DNA from 2 places in the Streptomyces sp. NBC_01508 genome. Region 2 is predicted to be linked to the other one. Evidence: riboswitches for the same ligand, from Rfam matches in the RefSeq annotation. Region 2 holds a riboswitch; the other holds the start of a gene.

Region 1 (5,083 bases), 5.1 Mb from region 2:
TTCTTCAGCCGCCGGGCGAAGAGGCCGGCCGCGCGCATGGGGCCGACCGTGTGGGAGCTGGACGGGCCGATGCCGATCGAGAACAGGTCGAAGACCGAGATGGCCACGAGGGACTCCTAACTGGTGGTAGACGCCGTTGTCTGCCGGGGTGGTGCGGGTCTGCCGGGGTGGTGCGGAAACCGCAGGTGTCAGGTGTGGCGGTACGGGGCACCGCACGCGCCGGTCGGGTGCGCGCGGTGCCCCCTGGCACGGCCTACAGGCCGGGGTACAGCGGGTGCTTCGCCGCCAGCGCCGTCACGCGCGCCGCCAGGGCGTCACGGTCGAACTCGGGCTTCAGCGCCGCCGCGATGACGTCCGCGACCTCGGTGAAGTCCTCGGTGGTGAAACCGCGGGTGGCCAGCGCCGGGGTGCCGATCCGCAGACCGGACGTGACCATCGGGGGGCGCGGGTCGTTCGGGACGGCGTTGCGGTTGACCGTGATGCCGATCTCGTGGAGCCGGTCCTCGGCCTGCTGGCCGTCCAGCTCCGAGTTCCGCAGGTCGACCAGGACCAGGTGCACGTCCGTACCGCCGGACAGGACCGAGACGCCGACCTTCGTGACGTCGTCCTGGACCAGGCGCTCGGCGAGGATGCGGGCGCCGTCCAGCGTGAGCTGCTGGCGCTGCTTGAACTCCTCGGTCGCCGCGACCTTGAAGGACACCGCCTTCGCCGCGATGACATGCTCCAGCGGACCGCCCTGCTGCCCGGGGAAGACCGCCGAGTTGATCTTCTTGGCCAGCTCCCGCGTGGACAGGATCACGCCACCGCGCGGACCGCCCAGGGTCTTGTGCGTGGTCGTGGTGACGACATGCGCGTGCGGCACCGGGCTGGGGTGCAGCCCCGCCGCCACCAGACCGGCGAAGTGCGCCATGTCGACCATCAGATAGGCGTCGACCTCGTCGGCGATCCGTCGGAACGCGGCGAAGTCGAGCTGACGCGGGTACGCGGACCAGCCGGCCACGATGAGCTTCGGGCGCGACTCCTTGGCCAGGCGCTCGACCTCGGCCATGTCGACCTGACCGGTCTCCTCGTCGACGTGGTAGGCGACCACGTTGTAGAGCTTGCCGGAGAAGTTGATCTTCATGCCGTGCGTCAGATGACCGCCGTGGGCGAGGTTCAGGCCCATGATCGTGTCGCCGGGCTTCAGCAGCGCGAACATCGCCGCGGCGTTGGCCTGCGCGCCGGAGTGCGGCTGCACGTTGGCGTGCTCGGCGCCGAACAGCGCCTTCACACGGTCGATCGCGATGTTCTCGATCACGTCGACGTGCTCACAGCCGCCGTAGTAGCGGCGGCCCGGATAGCCCTCGGCGTACTTGTTGGTGAGGACGGAGCCCTGCGCCTCCATGACGGCGACCGGGGCGAAGTTCTCCGACGCGATCATTTCGAGCGTCGACTGCTGGCGGTGGAGTTCGGCGTCGACGGCGGCGGCGACGTCGGGGTCGAGCTCGTGGAGAGAGGAGTTGAGGAGCGACTTCGAAGACATCACAGTCCCTGGGGTGTCAGTTGCCGGAGAATTCGGTGTACTCGTCGGCGGAGAGCAGGTCCTTCGGCTCCTCCGCGACGCGTACCTTGAACAGCCAGCCGCCCTCGAAGGGTGCGGAGTTCACCAGCGAGGGGTCGTCCACGACGTCCTGATTCGCCTCGATGACCTCACCCGTCACGGGGGAGTACAGGTCGCTGACCGACTTGGTCGACTCCAGCTCGCCGCAGGTCTCGCCCGCGGTCACCGTGTCACCGACCGCGGGGAGCTGGGCGTACACGACGTCGCCGAGGGCGTTCGCCGCGTACTCCGTGATGCCGACCGTCGACACACCGTCATCGGTGGTCGACAGCCACTCGTGCTCCTTGCTGTAGCGCAGCTGCTGGGGGTTGCTCATGTCGTGAATTCTCCTGTACGCGGGGGAGTGGTGGTGAACACGTGTCTTGCCCAGTGAGATACGGACGCGGTACCTGCGCGGTACCGGGGAGTTACTTCCGCCGCTTGTAGAAGGGCAGCGCGACGACGTCGTACGGCTCGATCGAGCCCCGGATGTCGACCCCGACGCCCGCCGTGCCCGCCGCGGCGTGCGACGCGTCCACATAGGCCATGGCGATCGGCCGGCCCAGCGTCGGCGACGGCGCGCCCGAGGTGACCTGACCCACCACCTGACCGCCGGCCACCACCGGGTACCCGGCGCGCGGCACCCGGCGGCCCTCGGCGATCAGCCCGACCAGCTTGCGCGGCGGCGCGCTCTCGGCGCGCCCGGCCGCCGCCTCCAGCGCCGTACGGCCCACGAAGTAGCCCTCCTTCTCGAACTTGACGACCCTGCCGAGACCCGCGTCGAAGGGCGTGAGACCGGTGGTCAGCTCCTGCCCGTACAGCGGCATCCCCGCCTCCATACGGAGAGTGTCGCGGCACGAGAGCCCGGCCGGTACGAGTCCGGCGGACGCGCCCGCGGTCATCAGGGCCCGCCACAGCCCTTCCGCGTACCGGGGCGCCACGAACAGCTCGAAGCCGTCCTCACCCGTGTAGCCGGTACGGGCGATCAGCGCGGGCACCCCGGCGACGGTGCCGGGCAGCCCGGCGTAGTACTTGAGCCCGGCCAGATCGGCGTCGGTCAGCGAGCCGAGGATGCCGGGCGACTCCGGGCCCTGGACGGCGAGCAGCGCGTACGCGTCGCGGTCGTCGCGCACCTCGACGTCGAAGTCCGCGGCGCGGCCGGTCAGCTCGTCCAGCACCACCTGGGCGTTGGACGCGTTCGCCACGACCATGAACTCGGGGGCGCCGTGGGTGTCGAGGCGGTACACGATCAGGTCGTCCAGGATCCCGCCGTCCTCCTGGCAGATCATGGTGTAGCGGGCGCGGCCCACGGCGAGGGAGCCGATGTTGCCGACCAGCGCGTAGTCCAGCGCCTCGGCCGCCTGCGTGCCGGTGACGGTGATCTCACCCATGTGGGAGAGGTCGAAGAGCCCGGCCTTCGTACGGACGGCGAGGTGTTCCGCGCGCTCGCCGGCGTAGCGCAGCGGCATGTCCCAGCCGGCGAAGTCGGTCATCGTGGCGCCCAGCGAGCGGTGCGTGGCGTCGAGCGCGGTACGGCGCGGGGCGTCGGGACCGGCCGCTTCGGGGGCGGGGGTGTGAGACGTATTGCTCATAGGTGTGGCTCCCAGGGCATGACAGAGAGGACAATCCTCCCCATCTGTCATCGGAACCTGAGAGGTTCATCACGACCGTACGTACACACACGCATACGGAGGTCGTGACTTGCACCTTGGGTGGAACCGCCTGACGGCGATTCGCTTTTCAGATCTGCCTCGTCCGCGCGGTACTGGGCCTGAGAGATTCAAGGGAGGAACTTGCTCCTTCGGCGCCCGGCACCCATGGTGACCAGGACTCTCCCGCGCGGACTCGAACGGCCGGTATGGAGTTGGCGCGCACATCATCGCACGCGTCGGCCTCCGTGGGGAGGGAGGGCGGTGGAGAGGTCCCCCCGGCCTCCCGGACGGGCCGACAGGGCCGTGATCAGCAAAACGCTTGTGCCGTATTACCGGTTCTTTACACTTCATGGGTGAGGGTCATCGGCTACGGCGATGGACCCGACAGGGGGAGGGCGATGACGTTGCAGCGGTCCCGCGCAGGTGCGTACGCGACCACCGCGGGGGTGCCCGCCCGGCCGGCAGCGGTCCCCCGCCAGGCCCTGGCGGCGGTCCCGCCGGTCATCCGCGACCTGCGGGAACGGGCGAGCCGGGGGCCCCGGCGCCTGGCGTTCGGCGACGGCGACCTGGTCGTCGTCTCCGGCCTGCCGGGCAGCGGGAAGTCCACACTGATCGGCCGGGCCGCCGCCGGCCGGGGGATCGACTCGCAGGACACCCGCGACCGCTGGGCGCGCCGGCTGCCCGCGCGGCTGCCGTACGCCGTCTACCGGCCCCTCGTACGCCTCGCGCACTACGCCGGGCTGCGGCGTGCGCTGCGCTCCGGCGAGAGCGTCGTCGTGCACGACTGCGGCACCCAGGCGTGGGTACGGCGCTGGCTGGCGCGCGAGGCGCGCAGGCGCGGCAGACGGCTCCATCTCGTGCTGCTCGACGTGACCCCGAAGACCGCCCGCGCGGGCCAGCGTGAGCGCGGGCGCGGGGTGTCCGGCTACGCCTTCGCGCGCCACCGGCGCGCGGTGGGCCGGCTTGTCGCGGACGCGGAGGAGGGGCGGCTCCCGGCGGGCTGCGCGTCGGCGGTCCTGCTGGACCGCGACGCGGCGGGCGCGCTGCTCGCGATCGACTTCCCGTGACCGAATCCGGCGCCGGCCGGGCCGGGCCGACGCCTGCCCTCAATCGCCGGACGGGCCGCATGAGCGGCCCCGTCCGGCGATTGAGGACACACCACCCACCGGCGCTAGGGTTTCCGCGGCGGACAGCACGCACGGGCGGACAAGCGGGAGAGAGTTCAGTGAACACAGCATGGCCGGGCAACGAGTTGGAAGAGGTGCTCGCCGCCTCGCTCGGGAACGCGTCGGCCGGTGGGCGGCTCGTCGAGGTGCTCGGCCGCAGCCAGGTCTGGGTGCCGCTGCCCAACGGCGGCGGACCCGACAGCCCCGGACTCGATCTGCCGACCATGGAGATCGAGGGCGCGCCGTACGTCCCCGTCTTCAGCTCCGAGCAGCAGTTCCTCCAGTGCGTCGGGGCCCACATGCCCTTCACCGTCGCCCCGGCCCGCGAGTTCGCCCGCGGTCTGCCGCCGCGCCTCGGTATCGCCGTGAACCCCGGCGGCATGGTCGGCGCGCCGCTGCCGCCGCTCGCCGTCGCGGAGCTGTGCCGGGTGGGCCGTACGCCGCTGGACGGCCCCGCGAGCGGCGGGCGGGTGCGGCTCTTCGAGCCCGACTGGCAGGAGGACCCCGTCGACTTCCTCAACGCGGCGGCCGAGGAGTTCGAGGCGTCCGGCGTCGTCCTCACCGCGCGCCGCGGTCTGGCGAGCATCGAGGGCGAGTCCCCGGTGCTCTTCGTCGGCGTGCGGCTCTCCTCCTGGGAGGCCGCCGAACGCAACGCGCCGATGGACGCGCTCGGCAGGGCGCTCGGC
Region 2 (5,083 bases):
GCGGCCGTCCAGCATCTGGGCGGGCGGGAGGTCCGGGACCTGGAGCGCATGACGCTCATGAGCGACGGCGCGACCGTGTACGAGTGCTCGTCGCCGGACGAGGTGGTGGATCTCCTCCAGGGCGGCCAGGGCATCTTCGGGATCGCCGTCGGGGTGGTGTGGCGGGACGTCGAAGCGGCGCTCTCGCAGCTGCACGGGGAGCGCGTCGACACCGGCGAGACCCTGATCGGCCACAACCCCGCCGACGAACTGGCCCGCCGGCGCCGTGACCGGGCCGTCTGAACCCCTGGTCCGGGGCGATTGTCAGTGCCGTAGGGGAGCATCGGTGGGGTGAGACCCGCACCGACCATCCTGCATCTGGACATGGATGCCTTCTTCGCCGCCGCCGAGCAGGCCGCGAAGCCGAGCCTGCGCGGAAAGCCGGTCGTCGTCGGGGGTCTGGGTCCGCGCGGGGTCGTCTCGACGGCGTCGTACGAGGCGAGGCGGTTCGGCATCCACTCCGCCATGCCGATGGCGCAGGCGCGGCGGCTCGCGCCGAACGCGGCGTATCTGGTGCCGCGCTTCACCCTCTACCGCACGGTCAGCGAGCAGGTGATGGACTTGCTCGGCCGGCTGTCGCCGCTGGTGGAGCCGCTGAGTCTCGACGAGGCGTTCGTCGATCTGGAGGCGGGCGGCTCGGCTCGTGACTCGGTCTCCGCGCGGGCGACGGGTGAGCGGCTGCGCCGCGACATCAGAGCGGTGACCGGCCTGACCGGCTCGGTGGGTCTCGCCGGGTCCAAGATGCTTGCCAAGATCGCCTCCGAGCAGGCCAAACCCGACGGCCTGGTGCTCATGGAGCCGGGCACGGAGCGCGAGCTGCTGGGGCCGATGACCGTACGGACGCTGCCCGGCGTGGGGCCGGCCACCGGCGAGCATCTGCGCCGGGCAGGGATGACCACCATCGCCGATCTGACGGAGGCCGGCGAGGACGAGCTGGTGCGGCTCGTCGGTAAGGCGCACGGCACGTCGCTCTACCGGATGGCGTCGGGGCACGACGACCGGCCGGTGGTGGCCGAGCGCGAGACCAAGTCCGTCTCCGTCGAGGACACCTTCGACGTCGACCTGCACGACCGCGTGCGGGTCAGGACGGAGGTGGACCGGCTGGCCGAGCGGTGTGTCCAGCGGCTCCGGCAGTCCGGGCACTCGGGCCGGACCATCGTCCTCAAGGTGCGGCGGTACGACTTCTCGACACTCACCCGCTCCGAGACGCTGCGCGGGCCCACGGACGACCCCGGCGTGGTGCGAGAGGCCGCGGGGAGGCTGCTGGAGTCCCTGGACACCACCGGAGGGGTGCGGCTGCTGGGGGTGGGGGTGACGGGGCTGACCGACTACACGCAGGAGGATCTGTTCGCGCAGGCGGCGGCGGAAGCGCAAGCGGACGCGGACGGCGGGGGCGTCGTTCCCGAGCCCGAGGCCGCCGAGGCGTCGGAGGAGCCGCTGCCGGAGTCCGACGACGCCGCCGTTGTCGAGCGGCACTGGCCCGCCGGGCACGACGTGCGCCATGCCGAGTTCGGCGCGGGGTGGGTGCAGGGCAGCGGGGTGGGGCGGGTCACCGTACGGTTCGAGGAGCCCACGTCGGTGGTCCCGGGGCGGGTGCGGACGTTCCGTACGGACGATCCCGACCTGGAGCTTTCGGAGCCGCTGCCTTTGGTGCCTCTGGTGGGGCCGTCGTCCTCGTGAGGGGCCGGGTCGGGAGCGCCGGGTCCGTCCGGCGGCCGGTTCGTCCTCAGTCGCTGGACGGGCCTGAATTGTCGTGGCCAGCCACGTGGCCGAAGTCGCGGTCGGCCGGGTGGGGCGGGCGCTCCGGGGCCGCCGGCGCCGGGAGGGCCAGTTGGTAGTGGTGGTAGAGCTGGATCTCCTGGTCGGGGGAGAGATGGCGGCCGACACCGAAGTCGGGGGCGTCCTTGATCAGGCCCCGCTCGTACGGGACGTGCAGGGACTCGTTGCGGTAGGTGCTGGGGGCCAGAGGCACGAACGCGTCCCGGCTGAACAGCCCGGTCCGTACCGCCGCCCACTCCGGCACGCCCGTGGCATCGTCCAGATACACCTCGTCGACGGTGCCGATCTTGTGCCCGTCGCGGTCGTACGCCTTGCGGCCGATCAGGCTGCGCGGATCGATGTCGGTCTGCACGGTCCCTCCAACTGGTCGCACATGCTCCCTCACCCTACGAAAGGGCACATCCGGGGTATCGGCCACTCGAACTCCATGGCGAGACCTCGCTGGTAGGCTGGCCAGTGGCTGTCGACCCCGTGCGGGAGAGCCGTCCGGTGAGTCTGCCGGAGGCGCCGAAGGAGCAAATCCTCCCCGGAAACTCTCAGGCCCCCGTACCGCATGGACGAGGTCACTCTGGAAAGCAGAGCAGGTGTCGGACGGCATCGGCTCTCACCGACGGTGAAAGTCGGCCCGCCTCGCGGTGGACCGGTGAAACTCTCAGGTTGATGTGACAGAGGGGGAGGCCGTCCGGGCACCCGTGTATCGGTGCCCCTCGCAGGTCGCGCCAGACCAGGAGGCCTCCCGTTATGACAGCCCACCGCACGCCGCTCTCCCAGCTGGAGCGAGGCACCCCCTTCGAGCGGCGCCATGTCGGCCCCGACGCCGCCGCGCAGGCGAAGATGCTCGCGCAGGTCGGCTACGGCTCGCTCGACGAGCTGACCGCCGCCGCGGTGCCCGACGTGATCAAGAGCACCGAGGCCCTGCGGCTGCCCGCCGCGCGCACGGAGGCCGAGGTGCTGGCCGAGCTGCGGTCGCTCGCCGACCGCAACCAGGTGCTCGCCCCGATGATCGGTCTGGGCTACTACGGCACGTTCACGCCGCCGGTGATCCTGCGGAACGTGATGGAGAACCCGGCCTGGTACACCGCGTACACGCCGTACCAGCCCGAGATCTCCCAGGGCCGTCTGGAGGCGCTGCTCAACTTCCAGACCGTCGTGGCCGATCTGACCGGTCTGCCGACGTCCGGCGCCTCCCTGCTGGACGAGGGCACGGCCGCCGCCGAGGCCATGGCGCTCGCCCGCCGGGTCGGCAAGGTGAAGGGCGGCGTCTTCCTGGTCGACGCCGACGCGCTGCCGCAGACCGTCGCCGTGATCCGCACCCGGGCCGAGCCGGCCGGCGTCGACGTCGTCGTCGCCGACCTGGCCGACGGGATTCCGGCCGAGGCCGCCGAGCGCGGTGTCTTCGGCGTGCTCGTCCAGTACCCCGGCGCCTCCGGTGCCGTACGGGACATCAAGCCCGTCATCGACCAGGCGCACGAACTCGGCGCCGTCGTCACCGTCGCCGCCGACCTGCTGGCCCTCACGCTGCTCACCTCACCCGGCGAGCTGGGCGCGGACATCGCCGTCGGCACCACCCAGCGGTTCGGCGTCCCCATGGGCTTCGGCGGACCGCACGCCGGATTCATGGCCGTACGTGAGAAGTTCGCCCGCAGCCTGCCCGGCCGGCTCGTCGGGGTCTCCGTGGACGCCGACGGCAACAAGGCGTACCGGCTGGCATTGCAGACCCGCGAGCAGCACATCCGGCGCGAGAAGGCCACCAGCAACATCTGCACCGCCCAGGTGCTGCTCGCCGTGATGGCCGGAATGTACGCCGTCTACCACGGCCCCGACGGGCTGCGCGCGATCGCCGAGCGCACCCACCGCTACGCGACCGTCCTCGCCGACGGCCTGCGCGCCGGCGGCGTCGAGGTCGTGCACGACGCCTACTTCGACACGCTGACGGTACGGGTCCCGGGCCGGGCCGCCGACGTGGTGGCCGCCGCCCGCGAGGGCGGGGTCAACCTCCGCCTCGTCGACGCCGACCTCGTCTCGCTCGCCTGCGACGAGACCACCGGGCGGGCCCAACTCGCCGCCGTATGGACCGCCTTCGGCGTCAAGGGCGACATCGAGACTCTGGACGCCGCGTCCCGTGACGCGCTCCCGGACACCCTGCTGCGCACCGACGACTACCTCACGCACCCGGTCTTCCACCAGCACCGCTCGGAGACCGCGATGCTGCGCTATCTGCGCAGGCTCGCCGACCGGGACTACGCGCTGGACCGCGGCATGATCCCCCTCGGCTCCTGCACCATGAAGCTCAACGCGACCACCGAGATGGAGCCGGTGACCTGGCCGGAGTTCGCCGCGCTGCACCCCTTCGCGCCGGCCGATCAGGCCGGGGGCTATCTCACGCTGATCCGTGAGCTGGAGGAGCGTCTGGCGGAGGTCACCGGCTACGACGCGGTGTCCCTCCAGCCCAACGCGGGCTCCCAGGGCGAACTGGCGGGGCTGCTGGCCGTACGGGCGTACCACCGCGCCAACGGCGACACCGGCCGCACCGTCTGCCTCATCCCGTCGTCCGCGCACGGTACGAACGCCGCGAGCGCGGTCATGGCGGGCATGAAGGTCGTGGTCGTGAAGACCCGCGAGGACGGCGACGTCGACGTCGAGGACCTGCACGCCAAGATCGAGCGGTACGGCGACGAACTGGCCGTCCTGATGGTCACCTACCCGTCCACGCACGGCGTGTTCGAGGAGCACATCACCGACATCTGCGCGGCCGTGCACGACGCCGGCGGTCAGGTGTACGTCGACGGCGCGAACCTCAACGCGCTGGTGGGGCTGGCGAAGCCGGGCCGGTTCGGCTCGGACGTGTCGCACCTGAACCTGCACAAGACCTTCTGCATCCCGCACGGCGGCGGCGGTCCCGGTGTCGGCCCGGTCGGCGTACGCGCCCACCTCGCCCCGTACCTGCCCAACCACCCGCTCCAGCCCGCCGCGGGACCCGCGACGGGCGTCGGGCCGATCTCCGCGGCTCCGTGGGGCTCGGCGGGGATCCTGCCGATCTCCTGGGCCTACGTCCGGCTGATGGGCGGCGAGGGCCTGAAGCGCGCCACACAGGTCGCCGTCCTGGCCGCCAACTACATCGCCAAGCGTCTGGAGCCGCACTTCCCGGTCCTGTACGCGGGTCCGCACGGGCTCGTGGCCCACGAGTGCATCGTGGACCTGCGTCCGCTGTCGAAGGCGACCGGCGTCAGCGTGGACGACATCGCCAAGCGGCTCATCGACTACG

The links. Region 2 has a riboswitch for glycine ahead of gcvP (aminomethyl-transferring glycine dehydrogenase). Riboswitches for the same ligand answer to the same signal wherever they lie in the genome.
Region 1: another riboswitch for glycine. It lies ahead of gcvT (glycine cleavage system aminomethyltransferase GcvT); the one in region 2 lies ahead of gcvP (aminomethyl-transferring glycine dehydrogenase).

Annotation. Positions count from the first base shown of each region.
Region 1 covers NZ_CP109419.1:2,250,339-2,255,421, reverse strand. The annotation lists gene OG700_RS10120 (L-serine ammonia-lyase) at 1-107, opposite strand, end outside; gene glyA (serine hydroxymethyltransferase) at 254-1,522, opposite strand; gene gcvH (glycine cleavage system protein GcvH) at 1,539-1,916, opposite strand; gene gcvT (glycine cleavage system aminomethyltransferase GcvT) at 2,008-3,171, opposite strand; glycine riboswitch at 3,330-3,427, opposite strand; gene OG700_RS10100 (AAA family ATPase) at 3,630-4,298, shown strand; gene OG700_RS10095 (enhanced serine sensitivity protein SseB) at 4,457-5,083, shown strand, end outside.
Region 2 covers NZ_CP109419.1:7,351,066-7,356,148, forward strand. The annotation lists gene OG700_RS33925 (MerR family transcriptional regulator) at 1-282, shown strand, start outside; gene OG700_RS33930 (DNA polymerase IV) at 331-1,719, shown strand; gene OG700_RS33935 (PRC-barrel domain-containing protein) at 1,766-2,170, opposite strand; glycine riboswitch at 2,283-2,380, shown strand; gene gcvP (aminomethyl-transferring glycine dehydrogenase) at 2,560-5,083, shown strand, end outside.